3 regions of the Streptomyces sp. NPDC002619 genome follow, and region 3 is predicted to be linked to each of the others. Evidence: riboswitches for the same ligand, from Rfam matches in the RefSeq annotation. Region 3 holds a riboswitch; each other region holds the start of a gene.

Region 1 (5,733 bases), on a different contig from region 3:
GCAGCACCTGCTTGCCCGGGAAGTCCAGGCGCGCGAAGACATAGGCCGCGGGCAGCGCGACGAGCAGGGTGAGCGCGGTGGAGGCGAGCGCCTGCCAGGTGGTGAACCACAAGACGTGCCGGATGTCCGACTGCGTCACGACGTCGGCGATCCGCCCCAACTGCCAGGCCCCGTCGACCTTCAGACCGCGGGCGACGATCGCGGTGACGGGGTAGGCGAAGAAGACGGCGAAGAACGCGACGGGCCCGGCCATGAGGGCCAGCCGCGCCGCGCTCCCCGCGCGCCCCTGGTGAGGGGCTACTTCAGTACGAGCGAGGTCCACGACTTGACCCACTGGTCACGGTTGGCGGCGATCTCGTCGGCGGGCAGGGTCTCGGGATCCTTGGCCTGCGGGCCGTACTTCACGAACTCCGCCGGCACCGACGCGGTCTCCCGCACCGGGTAGACGAACATGTTGAGCGGCATGTCGTCCTGGAACTCCATGCTGATCAGGAAGTCGAGGAGCGCCTTGCCGCCCGCGCTGTTCTTCGCGTTGCTCAGCAGACCCGCGTACTCGATCTGCCGGAAGCAGGTGCCGGTGGCCACGCCGGTCGGGGCGGTGGTGGGCTTCGGGTCGGCGTAGATGACCTCGGCGGGCGGCGAGGAGGCGTACGAGACGACGAGCGGCCTGTCGCCGTTGGCCTTCTTGCCGCCGGCCGAGCCGGAGAACTCCTCGTCGTAGGCCTGCTCCCAGCCGTCGACGACCTTGACGCCGTTGGCCTTGAGCTTCGTCCAGTAGTCCTGCCAGCCCTCGTCACCGAACTTCGCGGCGCTGCCCAGCAGGAAGCCGAGGCCCGGCGAGGACGTGGCGGCGTTCTCAGTGACGAGGAGGTTCTTGTACTCGGGCTTGACGAGGTCGTCGAAGGTCTGCGGCGGGGTCAGCTTGTGCTTGCTGAAGTACGCTTTGTCGTAGTTGACGCAGATGTCGCCGGTGTCGATCGGCGTCACCCGGTGCTTGTCCTCGTCGACGCGGTACTGGCGCACGATCTGGTCGGAGCCCTTGGGCTCGTACGACTGGAACAGCCCGTTGTCGAGCGCCCGGGACAGCAGGGTGTTGTCGACGCCGAAGAAGACGTCGCCCTGCGGGTTGTCCTTGGTCAGGATGGCCTTGTTGACGGCCTGACCGGCGTCGCCGTCCTTCAGGACCCTGACCTTGTAGCCGGACTTCTTCTCGAAGTCCTGGAGCACGTTCTTCGAGACGGCCCACGAGTCGTGGCTGACGAGGGTGACGGTCTTGGACTCCGTGGCGCCCTTGTCGTCCGTCGAACCGCACGCGGACAGCGTGACGAGACCGAGCCCGACGGCGACGGCCACGAGGGTCTTGTTGTGCACTGGTTGTCCTCCTGGGATGGACCAGGAAGAGACGCGGCCCTGCCCGGCATCCGTGAGGGACGCCGGGCAGGGCGCAACAGCTCGAGTGATGACCGAACTTCCTACCCAGAATGACCTGGGCGAGGTTCAGAGGGTCTGCGGCCCGATTGCCGCACTCTCAGCGCTGTGGCGCTCCCCTGTCGGAATATGAAGGTGTGGTGGTACGACACCAAGACGTACCGACGCCCAGACTACCGCTCGGTGGCCGCGAGCTGACCACAGGCTCCGTCGATCTCCTGACCACGGGTGTCCCGGACGGTCACCGGTACCCCGTGCGCCGCGATGGCCTCGACGAAGGCCTTCTCGTCCTCGGGCCGGGAGGCGGTCCACTTGGAGCCCGGTGTCGGGTTGAGCGGGATCAGGTTGACGTGCACGGGCTTGCCCCGCAGCAGCCGGCCCAGCCGGTCGCCGCGCCAAGCCTGGTCGTTGATGTCCCGGATCAGCGCGTACTCGATGGAAAGCCGGCGCCCGGACCGGGCGGCGTATTCAAGCCCCGCGTCGAGCACCTCGCGCACCTTCCAGCGCGTGTTCACGGGGACGAGGGTGTCGCGCAGCTCGTCGTCGGGCGCGTGCAGCGAGATGGCGAGCCGGCACTTGAAGCCCTCGTCGGTGAACCGGTGGATCGCCGGGACGAGACCGACCGTCGACACGGTGATACCGCGCTGCGACAGCCCGAGCCCGTCCGGCTCGGGGTCGGTGAGGGCGCGGATGGCGCCGACGACCCGCTTGTAGTTGGCGAGCGGTTCGCCCATGCCCATGAAGACGATGTTGGACAGCCGAGCGGGCCCGCCCGGGACCTCGCCGTCCCTGAGGGCGCGCATCCCGTCCACGATCTGGTGCACGATCTCGGCGGTGGACAGGTTCCGGTCGAGCCCGGCCTGCCCGGTGGCGCAGAAGGGGCAGTTCATGCCGCACCCGGCCTGCGAGCTGATGCACATCGTCACCCGGTCCGGATACCGCATCAGCACCGACTCGACGAGCGTCCCGTCGAACAGCCGCCACAGCGTCTTGCGCGTGGTGCCCTGGTCGGTGGACAGATGCCGGACGACCGTCATCAGGTCCGGCAGCAGCGCCTCCTGGAGCTTGCCGCGCGACCCGGCGGGGATGTCGGTCCACTCGGCCGGGTCGTGCGCGTACCGCGCGAAGTAGTGCTGCGAGAGCTGCTTGGCTCGGAACGGCTTCTCGCCGATCGCGGCCACCGCCTCCTTGCGCTCGGCGGGCGACAGGTCGGCGAGATGCCGCGGCGGCTTCTTGGCTCCGCGCGGCGCGACAAAGGTGAGTTCTCCGGGCTTCGGCATAACCCTTCCAGTGTCGCAGATCAACTCCACCAGCCCAGGCCAGAGCGGGGTGGGGGCGATCACCCACGGGTGCCGTCTGCCAGCTTTGGTCGACCTCGCACGGCCCAGGGACGGCCCAGGAGACTGCCCGCTCGTCGCCGACGTGATCGAGATCGCGCCCGCTCTGAGCCGTCACTCGAGCGGCTGGAGAGCAACCCGGAGCTGCTCGCTGTAGAGCCAGGTGAAGGTGCGGTCCGGTTCGAGATGGGCGTCTCCCCAATGGATGGCGTGGATGCCGTTCTCCGGGTCGGCCGTGAAGAACAGACAGACGAGCTTGGTGGAGGCTCCAAGCGCCTCGAACGTCTCGTGCAGCTCCTCGTACTCCTCCGTAGTCAGGTCGTTATCGAGAGTGAAAAGCCCTTCTTGAGGCTGTGGCCCGTGCCCCAGGAGCATCCGGCGACGCGTAGGGGAAGCGTTGGAAGCCAACCGGGCACGATCAAGGGGCCTCGGACGGTCGGCGTACTTGAACGGGAACAGCGCGTAGTCGTTGATGACGGCGTACTCGTACCCACGCACATCCCGCACGGCTTCCTCCAGCTCCCGCGCCGTGTCCGCCAGGTTCTCCCGTACCGCCTCCGCCAAGGTGGCTCCGTATGGACTGCGCTTCTTCAACCGGGCCGCCAGATGCACGGCGTGAGCTCGCGCGTGCGCCCTGGCCAGTTGCACCGGAACCGCGGCAGCAAGCCCGCCGGCACGCTGCCCGAACCGCTCTACCGCCCAATCCGACGGCACAATCCGATCCTCACCTGACGCAGACATGCAGCGCCCCTCCCCCGGTAACCCCGCCTCTCAACTGTTTGACACGTACACGAAGTGCCCACAAGAGAGCGATCCGGCCATACGAGACAGAAGGAGCGCTGCTCGCAAGGCAGTAGGCATGGCGAGCCGTAGATCGAGACCCGGAGGCCTTGGTCGGCCCTTTTATGACGTGCGGCAGAGCCGGTCGCGGTGCACACTTCTTCGCCGTGGAGATCATCAAGGGCGAGCTGCGACGCCTTCAGTCCGGTCTCGGGGCCGATGACGGCCGACAGCAGCCGTTTCTCGTGCGTGTCCGGTTCACCGCCGAGGATCCGGCGCGGGTCATCACGAATGCTCGCGCTGTGCTGGCGTGTGCGGTCCAGCAGACGGGTGACTGGCCGGCGCTCGAGCGATGGTCGGAGCTGTTGCCGACGGGGTTCGTGCAGCGCTGCGCGCCTGAGCCTGCGGAGCCGGAGCCCGGCCGGCCATTCGATGCCGAGGCCTGGCTGCAGAAGTGGCGGGCGATGACGCCCAAGCAGAAATCAGCGTTCAGCCAAGGGCCTTGGACACTGTCGGGCTGGCTCTACTACTTCGACCCGACCGATGAGGGCATGGGCGACGACCGCAGCTGGTGGTGGTGGGACGCTGGGTCCGATGAGCCGGGCAACGGCTGGGTTGAGGTGGCCACCACCGGCTGGCCGTTCGGCAGCGGTTCGCTGTCCTGGCTGATGAAAGCCAGCGGTGGCAGGGACCTCGATTATGGGTCCTGACCTACAGGAGCATTCAGGGACATCCGCCTTGTAAGTTCGATCCGGGATAACTGCGGGCCTGGAGCGCTACGGCTGCATGACTGCAACTACTCCGCCGGCAACCGCGGCGATCCGGTGGTGTCCGCTGCCGTTGATGTCAGGCGTAGATGTCAGCCTGCCCTCGATGCCGTGGTCGCTCGCATTGCTCGTTCGGGTGCGTACCTCATGCAGGTTCTAGCCCAGGTGTCCAGGCTTGACCTCGTGATGTTGTCTCCTCGTGAAGGTGAAAGAACATGCCGACGTACGTCGCCTTGCTGAGCTGGACCGATCAAGGGGTCCGAAACTACAAGGACACCGCAAAGCGCGCCGAGACCTTCGGCTCAGCGATACAGAAGCTTGGGGCGAAGCTCCTCAGTATCTACTGGACCGTCGGTCCATACGACCTCGTGGCCATCGTCGAGGCGCCCGACGACGAAACTGCCACAGCAGCACTCCTGCAGCTCGATGGGGTAGGCAACGTCCGTTCCACGACTCTGCGAGCCTTCGGCCGAGAGGAGATGGAGCGCATCATCGCCAAAACGACTGGCTGACGATCTCTGACCACGTCGCAAAGCGGGCTCTGGGCGGCTATAGCGCGGGAACCTCTTCGTCCCGAACGAACTTGGGTCACCCCTCGGCCTTTGGTGTGCCTCTCAGCTGCTGCGACTGTCCATACGCGTCCGCGCTTGTCCGCCGCTGTTCGTCGGCGTTGTCACGCAGTTGGACACTCACCGCCTCCCCGCACGATGTGCACGGTCGTGGCACGCACTGGCGTTTCTGCAGGGCCTCATCCAGCCGTGGTTGCCTAGCCTGCCGAGTCACCAGAGGGTGTCTCCGCGGCTGGCGGCGGCTCTCTGCTGTTCTCCATGGCTTGGCCGAAGCTCTTGCAGAACTCTGTGAAGCTCCACTGGGCGCCGGGGGCTGGCGCGAACGAGGCGAACGATCCAACGTGCTCGCCACTCACTGCTATGTCCAACGTGCCTTGCTCGCCGATGCGTGCACTCGGACACTCCCGAAGGTCCTGGGCGAACATGGGCCTGGTCCGTCTCCCTTGTCCCAGCCATGCACCCCAGTAGAGGGTTCGGTCCGTGAGGAAGAGGACGCCATCCTGAGGGCCGTCCCACAGGTTCCGTGCGGGCGCACTGGCGATTTTCCGTTCGCCAGGCTCAAGCACGGGCTCAATGCTCTGCCAGTACTCCGCCTGAGCTTTGTCGCAACGCCGTTGTGCCCACCGTCTCAACATCGGCAAAGGCCCCCTCCCTTAGATGCGCCCATTCTCATAACGGTGAAGGTGACACAGGTGAGCAGGGTCACCGGCCAGTGACGATAGTCGTACGAGGGCGTCACTGTCTGCCCACGTCCGCTGTCGTTGATGTCAGGCGTGGATGTCAGCGGTGGAATCACTCGCGCGGGACCGGTTGCTGTGGCTGCTGGTACCGAAGTCGTCACCAGTCACGCCA
Region 2 (5,733 bases), on a different contig from region 3:
CCGCCCCGCCTCCACCGCGTGCCGCATCGCCGAGGCCATCACCTCCGGCTCCTGCGCCCGCGTCACGGCCGACGCCAGCATCACCCCCGAACACCCCAGCTCCATGGCCAACGCCACATCGGACGCCGTACCGGCCCCCGCGTCCAGAATCACCGGCACACGCGCGTGCTCGACGATCAGCTGGAAGTTGTGCGGATTGCGGATCCCCAGCCCCGATCCGATCGGCGACCCGAGCGGCATGACGGCCGCACACCCCGCGTCCTCCAGCTTCCGCGCGAGCACGGGGTCGTCGTTCGTGTACGGCAGCACCGTGAACCCGTCGTCGACCAGCGTCTCCGCCGCGTCCAGCAGCTCGATCGGATCCGGCAGCAGGGTCCGCTCGTCGGCGATGACCTCCAGCTTGATGAGATCGGTGCCCAGCGCCTCCCGCGCCAGCCGGGCCGTCAGCACTGCCTCGCCCGCCGTGAAGCAGCCCGCCGTGTTCGGCAGCACCCGCACGCCGAGCTTCTCGAGGACCGACAGCACGGACCCGTGCACCCCGGGATCGACGCGCCGCATCGCGACGGTCGTCAGCTCCGTGCCGGAGGCGACCAGCGCCCGTTCCAGCACGTCGAGGCTGGGCGCACCGCCCGTACCCATGATCAGGCGGGACGAGAAGGACGTACCGCCGAGGACGAAGGGATCGTCGGCCATGGTTCAGCCTCCTTGGACGGCGGTGAGGACTTCGACGCGGTCACCCTCGCGCAGGGCCGTGGACGGCCACTCCGCGCGCGGGACGACGGTTTCGTTGAGCGCGGCGGCGACCCCGGAGGGCGCCGCGGTGAGGGTCTTCACGAGGGCGTCGAGCGCCGTGCCGGGCGCGATCTCACGGCGCTCCCCGTTGACCGAGATGGTGAGAGGGACGCTCATGCGGGCTGCTCCGTGAGTACGGCGCCGAAGCGCTTCGGCGTGAAGGGGCGGGCCTCCTCGGGGAGCTCCCCGGTGGCCAGGACGTGCGCCATGGCGTCGCCGGTGACCGGCGTGAGCAGCACGCCGTTGCGGAAGTGCCCGGTGGCCAGCAGCAGCCCGTCGAGTCCGGTCGGCCCGAGCAGCGGCGCGTTGTCGGGGGAGCCCGGCCGCAGCCCCGCCCGCGTCTCGGTCAGCGGCAGTTCGGTGATCCCCGGAATCAGCTCGTGCGCGTCCCGCAGCAGCTCGTACACGCCCCCCGCGGTCACCGTGGTGTCCCAGCCCAGTTCCTCGCTGGTGGCGCCGACGACTAGCTCGCCGTTCTCCCGGGGCACCAGGTAGACCTGGCTGCCGCGCACCACGGCCCGCACGGTCCGGCTCAGGAACGGCGCGTACCGCTTCGGCACCGTCAGCCGCAGCACCTGCCCCTTCACGGGCCGTACGGGCGGCAGCACCTCGTCCGGCACCCCCGCGAGCCGTCCGCTGAGGCTGCCCGCCGCGAGGACCACATGGTCGGCGTCCAGCTCCGTACCGTCCGCCGTGGTGACACCGGCCGCCCGCTCCCGTACGACACGCAACCGCTCCACCCACGCGCGGTGGAACACCACCCCAGCCCGCTCGCACGCGGACACCAGCGCCGCCGACAGCCGCCGCGGGTCGATCTGGTGGTCGCCGTCCACCCGCAGCCCGCCGCGCACACCTGGCGCCAGCATCGGCTCAAGACGGCGGCAGTCACGGCCGGACAGCCACTCGGAGTCCAGCTCCGACCGCTGCTGCAGGGCGTGCAGTTCGCGCAGATGGGCGCGGTCGTCGGCGTCCAGCGCCACGGCGAGCGTGCCGCACCGGCGGTAGCCGAGGTCGTGGCCGGTCAGCTCGGTGAGCTCGGCCGCGAAGTCCGGATAGCGGCGGGCCGACTCCAGGTTGAGGCCGAGCAAAGTCTGCTCGCCGTAGTGCAGTTCTGTGACCGCGGCCAGCATCCCGGCGGCCACCTGGGCGGCGCCGCCGCCCGGTTCGGGGTCCACGACGGCCGTCGCGAACCCGCGCTGCGCGGCGCGCCAGGCCGTGACCAGGCCGATGATTCCGCCCCCGATGACGAGGACGTCTGATGTACGTGACGACATGGGCGTCCAGCCCCTCCCTTCGCCGGCATGACCCGGATCAGGTTCGTACGGTCGGAGGCCGCCAGCCTCCCTCTCAGCCCGGTGCGTCCGGGCTCCCGCGAGTGCTTGTACGTGGGCCACCCTAGCCCTTGGCCCGACGGCTCTGTAAGGGCACCACCCGGCTACCGGCCGGGAGCCCGGCCGCTGTGCAACACGTCACCGCACGCGCCACCTGACTGACTGTTTGTCAGTTGTCTATGGTGATCAGGTGAGCGAGCAGACGCAGCAACGAGGCACGTCACAGGCGCGGCGCGTGGTCGTCGTCGGAGCGGGCATGGCCGGGGTGCAGACCGCGGTCGCCCTGCGGGAACAGGGCTTCAAGGGCACCGTCACGCTGATCGGCGCCGAACCCCACCAGCCGTACGACCGGCCGCCGCTGTCCAAGGCCGTGCTGCTCGGCAAGGCCGAGGGCTCCGCCTTCGACGTCGACTTCGAGGCACTCGGCATCGACGTCCGGCTGGGCAGCGAGGCGCTGGGCGTGCGCCCGGCCGACCATGAACTGGACACCGAAGCGGGACCGGTGCCGTACGACGTCCTGGTCCTCGCGACTGGTGCCGAACCGATCCGCCTGCCCGGCGCGGAGGGCGTCCCCGGGGTGCATCTGCTGCGCACCCTGGACGACGCCGAGCGGCTGCGGCCGGTGCTCGCCCGGCAGCACGACATCGTGGTTGTCGGCGCGGGCTGGATCGGCGCCGAGTTCGCCACGGCGGCCCGTGAGGCGGGCTGCGCGGTGACGGTCATCGAGGCCGCCGACCGGCCGCTCGCGGGCGCGCTGCCGGCCGAGGTGGCCGCGCCGATGACCGCCTGGTACGCCGACAGCGGCACCGAACTGCGCACCCACGCGCGCGTGGAGCGCATCGAACCCGGTGAGGTCGTCCTCGACGACGGCTCGCGGCTGCCCGCGGGAGCCGTCGTCGTCGGCGTCGGCGCCCGCCCCGCCACGGCCTGGCTGTCCGGCTCCGACATCGAACTGGGCGCGCACGGCGAGGTCGTGGCCGACGACCACCTGCGCACCTCCGTACCGGACGTGTACGCGGTCGGCGACTGCGCCTCCTTCCCTTCGGGCCGCTACGGCGAACGGCTGCTCGTGCACCACTGGGACAACGCCCTCCAGGGGCCGCGCACGGTCGCGGCGAACATCGTCGGCGACGCCTCGGCCGTCTACGACCCGGTGCCGTACTTCTGGTCCGAGCAGTTCGGCCGTTTCGTCCAGTACGTCGGTCATCACGCGGCGGCCGACACGCTCCTGTGGCGCGGCGACCCGGCCGGGCCCGCCTGGTCCGTCTGCTGGCTGCGCGGGGACCGGCTGGTCGCTCTGCTGGCGGTGGGCCGGCCGCGGGACCTGGCGCAGGGGCGGCGGCTGATCGAGGCGGGTACGCCGATGGACCCACGGCTGCTGGCGGACCCGGCCCGGCCGCTGAAGGAAGCCACCGCTTGACGAACATGACGCGCGTGACCAGAAAAGTCCCGGTTTGGCGGGGCCCGACTTCCGACTGTCAGTCCGGGATGGCACGCTGTTTCCGTGACCGAGATTGACGCAAAAATCGATGCTCTCGTCCCCGCCTGGCTCACCCTCCCCGACATCGCAGAGATGCTGGACGTCGAGGTGACGCGTGTGCGGCAGCTGGTCAAGGAGGGCCAGCTCATCGCCGTACGCCGTGGCGAGAACCGGGCGCTGCACGTCCCCGCCGCCTTCATCGACGGGGACAAGGTCGTCAAGGGCCTGTCCGGGACCCTGACGCTCCTGCGGGACGACGGCTTTTCCGACGAAGAGATGCTGGAGTGGCTCTTCACCCCCGACCCCAGCCTGCCCGGCACTCCCGCCCAGGCCCTGAGCGAGAACCGCGGCACGGAGGTGAAGCGCCGCGCCCAGGCGCTCGCCGTCTGACCCGAACACCGTCCGGCGTCCGGGCCGTGGCCCTCAGGGGCCACGGCCGTGGACGGGTGCGGCCTGGGGTCCGCAGCCCGACCGAGGCCCGTGGTCCGCGCGGCCGACTACGCTCACGGCAGCCCTACGCCATTCACGCCACGTACGTCACCGACAACGCACCGAAACCGGGGGGACGCACCGTATGTCCGACACAGGCACCGCCACCACCGCCCGCGCCCGGCTCGCCGACGCCCGCGTCTACCTCTGTACCGACGCCCGCAAGCGGCAGGGCGACCTCGCCGACTTCCTGGACGCGGTCCTGGCCGGCGGCGTCGACATCGTGCAGCTGCGTGACAAGGGCATGGAGGCGGGCGAGGAGCTGGAGCACCTCGCGGTCTTCGCCGAGGCCTGCGCCCGGCACGGCAAGCTGCTCGCGGTCAACGACCGCGCCGACATCGCCCGCGCCGCCGGCTCCGATGTGCTCCACCTCGGCCAGGGCGACCTCCCGGTCCCCGCGGCCCGCGCGATCCTCGGCGACGGCGTCCTGATCGGCCGCTCCACCCACGCCGAGTCAGAGGCCGCCGCGGCTGCCGCCCAGGAGGGCGTCGACTACTTCTGCACCGGCCCGTGCTGGCCGACCCCCACCAAGCCCGGCCGGCACGCGCCCGGCCTCGGCCTGGTCCGGTACGCCGCCTCCCTGGACACCGACCGCCCCTGGTTCGCCATCGGCGGCATAGACCTCGGCAACCTCGACGAGGTGCTCGACGCGGGCGCCCGCCGAGTGGTCGTCGTCCGCGCGATCACGGAGGCCGACGACCCGGGAGCGGCGGCGGCGGAGTTCGCCAAGCGACTGCGTCAGGCGTAGGCCCCTGGGCCTCGCGTAGACGCCGTGCGTCGGCGGCTTGTCCAAGGGGTGAACAATAAGTCGGCAAATCGGGCAAATCCCCGGCGTCCGGTTGGGGGACTGCTCACCCATGGCTAACCTGCCGGTATGGCCCTTGGCACCGCATCCACCAGGACCGATCGCGCGCGCACTGTGCGTGACATCCTCGGCACTGGCAAGACGACATACTCGTTCGAGTTCTCGGCGCCGAAGACCCCCAAGGGCGAGCGGAGCCTGTGGAGCGCGCTGCGCCGGGTCGAGGCAGTGGCCCCCGACTTCGTCTCCGTGACGTACGGCGCCGGCGGTTCCACCCGAGCGGGCACGGTCCGGGAGACCCAGCAGATCGTCGCCGACACGACGCTCACCCCGGTTGCCCACCTCACCGCGGTCAACCACTCCGTCGCCGAACTGCGCAACATCATCGGCCAGTACGCGGACGCCGGGATCCGCAACATGCTCGCCGTCCGCGGCGACCCGCCCGGCGACCCCATGGCCGAGTGGGTGGCGCACCCCGAGGGACTGGCGTACGCGGCCGAACTCGTCGAACTCATCAAGGAGTCGGGCGACTTCTGCGTGGGCGTCGCCGCCTTCCCCGAGATGCATCCGCGCTCCAGGGACTGGGACACGGACGTCGCGCACTTCGTCGACAAGTGCCGTGCGGGCGCCGACTACGCCATTACGCAGATGTTCTTCCAGCCGGAGTCGTATCTGCGCCTGCGCGACCGGGTCGCCGCCGCGGACTGCCGGACCCCGGTCATTCCCGAAGTCATGCCGGTCACGAGCGTGAAGATGCTGGAGCGGCTGCCCAAGCTCAGCAACGCCGTATTCCCGGACTCCCTGAAAGAGCGGATCCTCACAGCCAAGGACGATCCTGC
Region 3 (5,733 bases):
CCTCGCCGGCGTCGGGCTGCTGCTCACTGCCCTGCGCAACAGTCCCTCGCTCGAGGCCGGAGCCTACGGCGAGGCCGGAGCGGAGGTGCTCCGGGCCAGGGAAGCGTGGCGGGAGGCCCTGCTGGAGCGCGGCATCCTGCCGTTCCTGCGCGACGCGCTGGCCGACCCCGCCGCGCCGATGGTGCACCGTACGGCCCCGTCGGCACCGGTCGGCCGCATGCCGCGCCTCGGCTACGACCGCCCGGGCTTCAGCAGCCCCGACGAAGGCTCCGCCACGGGCCCGCGCCCGAGCTTCTCCAGCCCGGACTACACGAGCCCGGACTTCGGAGGCCCGGAACACCAGCCGGAATAACCCGGCTTGCGCCCCCACCGGGGGCGCAGGCCGGCCACCCGGCGCCCTCCACCTCCACAAACAATGGTTTCCGGCCATGTACGAACCGTCGAACCACACCGCCGTCGGACCGCTCACGTAATCGTCGCCGGCATCGCGGCAACGTCCGCCACAGCCCGCACAAACGCACGGACCCGTTCCGTACTGTTCCGCTCCATCCAGACCGGTCCCCGCTCGATCGGCTGTGCGTCGTGAATGGGGATGTAGGAGACGTCGGGTCGAGGGTAGTAACGCCTTGCGTGCTCCCCGACGGGAAGGACGCCCCTGCCCATCGCGACCAGGGTGAGCATCTCGGAGAACGACCTTCCGGCCGGCCCTTTCGGAACCGGCCTGCCGGACGGAGTCCGGTCCGGCGTGCGGTCCCGCTTGAATCCTGCCGAGGTCACCTCCGGGTACTGCACCACGGGATGCTCCGCGAGCACTTCCAGAGACACCGACCGCTCGCCGGCGAGCGGATGCACCGCGCCGACGGCGAGCACCCGTGGCTCCGTCAGCAGCGCCGGTCCACAGGCCATTCCGTCGAACGGGTACGACGCGATCAGCACGTCCACCGAGCCGTCGCGGAGGCTCGCCCGCGAGTCGGACAGCTGAACCTCCCGCACCTCGACCCGGCAATCGGGGTGACGTCTGCTGAACAGACCGACCGCCCTCAGAAGTGCGGGTGCCGTCCACTCACCGAGGAACGCGACCCGCAGTTCGCCCGTGACACCACGACTGGCATCGGCGGCTCTTCGCAGCGCGTCCTCCATCGCGGTGACCAGGGGCACCAGGTCTTCGGCCAACTGCCGACCGACCGCCGTGAGTCGGACAGTTCTGCTGGTCCGCTCGAACAGCGGCCCGCCGATCCGCCGTTCAAGCTTCTTGATCAGCTGGCTGACCCGCCCGGTCGTCACGCGCAGCCGCTCGGCGGTACGGCCGAAATGCAGTTCCTCGGCGAGGGTCAGAAAGATCTCGATCTCGACCCGTTCCAGCATGGTGCCCCCGGCGTTGAGTCTGGCTCAACAATCGTGTTCCGATCCCGCCTTGATACCGTTTCCTCCCCGACGGATCGTAAGTGGCGACGGCTCTGCCCCTGTCCAGCCCCTGACATCCCCCGGGAGAAGAAGTGACTCCAGTGCCCCCTCCGGCAAGCCCTCTGCGCGTGAAGGCATTCGACCACCTGGTCCTCAACGTCGGGGACGTCGAACGGGCCCTGGCCTTCTACATCGGACGCCTCGGCCTGGAACCGGTACGCGTGGCCGAGTGGCGGTCCGGCAAGGTCCCGTTCCCCTCGGTGCGGATCACACCGAAGACCATCATCGACCTGGTCGGCCGCCCTCGGGGGGAGTCCAACGTCGACCACATCTGTCTCACCGTGGAACCGCTGGACTGGGACGAGTTCATCGAGACGGCGGGAGATCTCACGGTCCTCGAAGGCCCCGTCGAACGCTACGGCGCACGCGGCACCGCGACGTCGGTCTATGTCCAGGACCCGGACGGCAACACGGTGGAACTGCGCTGGTACCCGCAGGACGCAACCTGACGATGCTCCTGCTGCTGATCCACGAGGTAGCGCCGATATTCATGTGCGAGCACCTCCCGACCGGAGGAGTCGGCGAAGGAGCCCGCGGCGCCATCGGTGCCGAAACCGAAGATCTCGTGGTCCCGCAGAAGCCGAGCGTCCTCCCCCGCGGCCGACGCCATCTGCAGCCGAGCCAAGCGCCGCCCCGGGTTCCAGCACCCGGGGACGGCGCCCGTGCCCGCGTCGATCAGTCAGCCAGCGGCAGGTACACCCTGTTCCCGCTCGCCGCGAACTCCTTCGACTTCTGAAGCATCCCCTCGGCGATCTCCTCCTGCGACCTTCCCTCGGTCGCCGCACCGCCGAACCGCTCTGTGATGCTCTGGCTGATCTTCATCGAGCAGAACTTCGGCCCGCACATCGAGCAGAAATGTGCAGTCTTGGCCGGCTCCGCCGGGAGGGTCTCGTCGTGGAACTCCCTTGCCGTGTCCGGGTCCAGGGCGAGGTTGAACTGGTCCTCCCACCGGAACTCGAAGCGTGCGTCGGACAGCGCGTCGTCCCATTCCTGTGCACCGGGGTGGCCCTTGGCGAGGTCGGCTGCGTGGGCAGCGATCTTGTAGGTGATGACGCCGGTCTTGACGTCGTCACGGTTGGGCAGGCCCAGGTGTTCCTTGGGCGTGACGTAGCAGAGCATGGCCGTGCCCCACCAGGCGATCATCGCGGCACCGATGCCGGAGGTGATGTGGTCGTACGCCGGCGCGACGTCCGTCGTCAGCGGGCCGAGCGTATAGAACGGAGCTTCATCGCAGATCTCCTGCTGAAGGTCGATGTTCTCCTTGATCTTGTGCATCGGGACGTGTCCCGGGCCTTCGATCATGGTCTGTACATTGAAACGCTTGGCGATCCTGTTGAGTTCCCCGAGCGTGCGCAACTCCGCGAACTGCGCCTCGTCGTTGGCGTCCGCGATCGAGCCGGGGCGCAGGCCGTCGCCCAGCGAGTACGTGACGTCGTAGGCGGCGAGGATCTCGCACAGTTCCTCGAAGTTCTCGTACAGGAACGACTCCTTGTGGTGCGCGAGGCACCAGGCCGCCATGATCGAGCCGCCGCGGGAGACGATGCCGGTCTTGCGGTTCGCGGTGAGCGGCACATAGGGGAGGCGCACGCCCGCGTGGACCGTCATATAGTCCACGCCCTGCTCGGCCTGCTCGATGACCGTGTCCTTGTAGATCTCCCAAGTCAGTTCCTCGGCCCTGCCGTCGACCTTCTCGAGTGCCTGGTAGAGCGGCACCGTGCCGATGGGGACGGGGGAGTTGCGCAGCACCCACTCGCGGGTGGTGTGGATGTTGCGGCCGGTGGAGAGGTCCATGACCGTGTCGGCGCCCCAGCGGGTCGCCCAGGTCATCTTCTCGACCTCCTCCTCGATGGAGGACGTGACCGCCGAGTTGCCGATGTTGGCGTTGACCTTCACCAGGAACCGCTTGCCGATGATCATCGGCTCGATCTCCGGATGGTTGACGTTGGCGGGCAGTACGGCCCTGCCCGCCGCGATCTCTTCACGGACGACCTCGGGAGAAACGTTCTCCCGGATGGCCACGTACTCCATCTCCGGCGTCACCTCGCCCCGGCGTGCGTAGGCGAGCTGCGTGATCGCGTTGCCGTCGCGGCCACGGCGCGGCTGGCGCGGCCGTCCCGGGAAGACCGCGTCGAGGTTGCGCAGCCCGCCACGCGGCGAGGTGTGCTTGATCCCGTCGTCCTCGGGACGGACGGGGCGGCCCGCGTACTCCTCGGTGTCACCGCGGGCGACGATCCAGTTCTCCCGCAGCGGCGGCAGGCCCCTGCGGACATCCGTCTCGACGAGCGGATCGGTGTACGGGCCGGAGGTGTCGTACAGCGTGACCGACTGCCCGTTGGTGAGGTGCACCTGACGAACCGGCACGCGCAGGTCGAGGCGCGAACCCTCGACGTACCCCTTGTGCCAGCCGATGGACTTCCCGGCCTCCCCATTGCTGGAGATCTGTGTGGAGGCAGGCGTGCGTGCGTCCTTGTTGGTCATGAGACCTACTCCCTACGCCGGCATTACCCGGTAACAGGTTCGGCGGTCGACGCAGCGGTTTCCGTCGGTCGGTGTCACATGTGAAACATCACTTGTTCCACGTGAAACATCGCAAAGACGGAGGTCAGCGCCCTCTCAGCCCGGTGCTCCGAGCTCCCGCGTGTGCAAAGGAGCCTCCACGCTAGCGTCAATTCGGGCGCGGTGAACAGAGGGCCCCTGCCGTTCTTGCGATGATCGGTCGGTGACCACGACACATCAGCCCCCGTACCCGCCGCCCGAGCCGCCACGCAGACAAGGCTCCGGAAGACAAGGCGGCGGACACGGCCCCGGCGCCTCTGACGGCCATGACCTCGGCCCGGGGCATGGCGGCGGGCCCGGTCACGACGGCCACGGACATGGCCACTCGCACAGCCATGGCCCGGCCGCGCCCGTCTCCAAGCATCTCCGCAAGGTCATCGCGGCCATCCTGATCCCGTTCACCGCCGCGGTCGTGGTCGGGCTCGTGGTGCTCTGGCCCGGCGGAGCCCCGCCGCACGAGCGCACCGGGGTCGGCTTCGACCGGCAGACCCAGCAGGCCACGGTGACCACGGTCGTCGAGGTGAGCTGCAAGTCGGTGAACGCCTCGGGCGGCACCCCGACCGGTGACACCTCCACCGCCGCGGGCAACTCCGGGCAGGAGGAGGAGAACGGCACCTGCAAGAAGGCCACGGTCCGGGTCGACACCGGCAATGACAAGGGCCGTACGTTCACGGAGATCGTGCAGCCGGACCAGTCGCGGCAGTTGCACGAGGGCGAGAAGGTCGTGGTCGCGTACGAGCCTTCGGCGCCGAAGGACCTGCAGTACTCGGTCACCGATGTGGACCGCAAGTTCCCGATGGCGCTACTCGCCGGCATCTTCGCGCTCGCCGTCGTGGTGGTGGGCCGGCTGCGCGGTGTCATGGCGCTGGTCGCGCTGACCATCAGCTTCATGGTGCTGACCCTCTTCATCCTGCCGGCGATTCTCCAGGGCTCGAATCCGCTGGTCGTGGCGGTGATCGGGGCGAGCGCGATCATGTTGATCGCGCTCTACATGTGCCACGGGCTGTCGGCACGTACGTCGGTGGCGGTACTCGGAACGCTGGTCTCGCTCCTACTGATCGGCATTCTCGGCTCGGAGTTCATCGACTGGGCGGCGCTGACCGGCAACACGGATGACAACACCGGCCTGATCCACGGCCTGTACCCGTCGATCGACATGAGCGGTCTGCTGCTGGCCGGCGTCATCATCGGTTCGCTGGGTGTCCTGGACGACGTGACAGTGACGCAGACGTCGGCCGTCTGGGAGTTGCACGAGGCCAATCCGACGATGGGCTGGCGCGGGCTGTACCGGGCGGGCATCCGCATCGGCCGTGACCACATCGCGTCGGTCGTCAACACGCTCGTCCTTGCCTACGCCGGGGCCGCGCTGCCGCTGCTGCTGCTCTTCTCGATCGCGCAGAGCAGCGTGGGGGCGGTCGCCAACAGCGAACTGGTGGCCGAGGAGATCGTGCGCACACTGGTGGGCTCGATCGGGCTGGTCGCCTCCGTGCCGCTCACCACGGCGCTCGCGGCCCTGGTGGTGTCGGCCGACCGGCCGGGGCGGGAAACGGCGCCCGAAGGGGCCCAGCCGGCCGCGGCGCGCGGCGGAAGGGGCCGACGCCGCAAGCGCTGACACCCCGGCAGGGCATCGCCATAAGCGGTGACACCGCCCGGAGGGCGGGCGCGGGGGCGCAGAAGCGTTCCTGCACCGCGCACACGCATAGCGGAACGCCA

What was found. A riboswitch is a leader RNA that binds a small molecule or an ion and turns the genes downstream of it on or off. The one in region 3 is predicted to bind thiamine pyrophosphate.
Region 1: another riboswitch for thiamine pyrophosphate. It lies ahead of ACFYXB_RS34980 (thiamine ABC transporter substrate binding subunit); the one in region 3 lies ahead of thiC (phosphomethylpyrimidine synthase ThiC).
Region 2: another riboswitch for thiamine pyrophosphate. It lies ahead of thiO (glycine oxidase ThiO); the one in region 3 lies ahead of thiC (phosphomethylpyrimidine synthase ThiC).

The regions. Positions count from the first base shown of each region.
Region 1 covers NZ_JBIAQV010000034.1:79,101-84,833, forward strand. Annotated here, with positions in the region: gene ACFYXB_RS34975 (ABC transporter permease) at 1-253, opposite strand, end outside; gene ACFYXB_RS34980 (thiamine ABC transporter substrate binding subunit) at 298-1,371, opposite strand; TPP riboswitch at 1,452-1,559, opposite strand; gene rlmN (23S rRNA (adenine(2503)-C(2))-methyltransferase RlmN) at 1,602-2,708, opposite strand; gene ACFYXB_RS34990 (hypothetical protein) at 2,880-3,329, opposite strand; gene ACFYXB_RS34995 (hypothetical protein) at 3,713-4,255, shown strand; gene ACFYXB_RS35000 (GYD domain-containing protein) at 4,528-4,824, shown strand; gene ACFYXB_RS35005 (hypothetical protein) at 5,668-5,733, shown strand, end outside.
Region 2 covers NZ_JBIAQV010000005.1:254,408-260,140, reverse strand. Annotated here, with positions in the region: gene ACFYXB_RS12250 (thiazole synthase) at 1-693, opposite strand, end outside; gene thiS (sulfur carrier protein ThiS) at 697-909, opposite strand; gene thiO (glycine oxidase ThiO) at 906-2,066, opposite strand; TPP riboswitch at 2,064-2,175, opposite strand; gene ACFYXB_RS12235 (NAD(P)/FAD-dependent oxidoreductase) at 2,314-3,543, shown strand; gene ACFYXB_RS12230 (Rv2175c family DNA-binding protein) at 3,628-3,993, shown strand; gene thiE (thiamine phosphate synthase) at 4,178-4,840, shown strand; gene metF (methylenetetrahydrofolate reductase [NAD(P)H]) at 4,967-5,733, shown strand, end outside.
Region 3 covers NZ_JBIAQV010000002.1:533,885-539,617, reverse strand. Annotated here, with positions in the region: gene ACFYXB_RS06705 (hypothetical protein) at 1-352, shown strand, start outside; gene ACFYXB_RS06700 (LysR family transcriptional regulator) at 466-1,365, opposite strand; gene ACFYXB_RS06695 (VOC family protein) at 1,527-1,913, shown strand; gene ACFYXB_RS06690 (DUF4241 domain-containing protein) at 1,850-2,089, opposite strand; gene thiC (phosphomethylpyrimidine synthase ThiC) at 2,140-3,942, opposite strand; TPP riboswitch at 3,935-4,112, opposite strand; gene ACFYXB_RS06680 (YibE/F family protein) at 4,184-5,632, shown strand.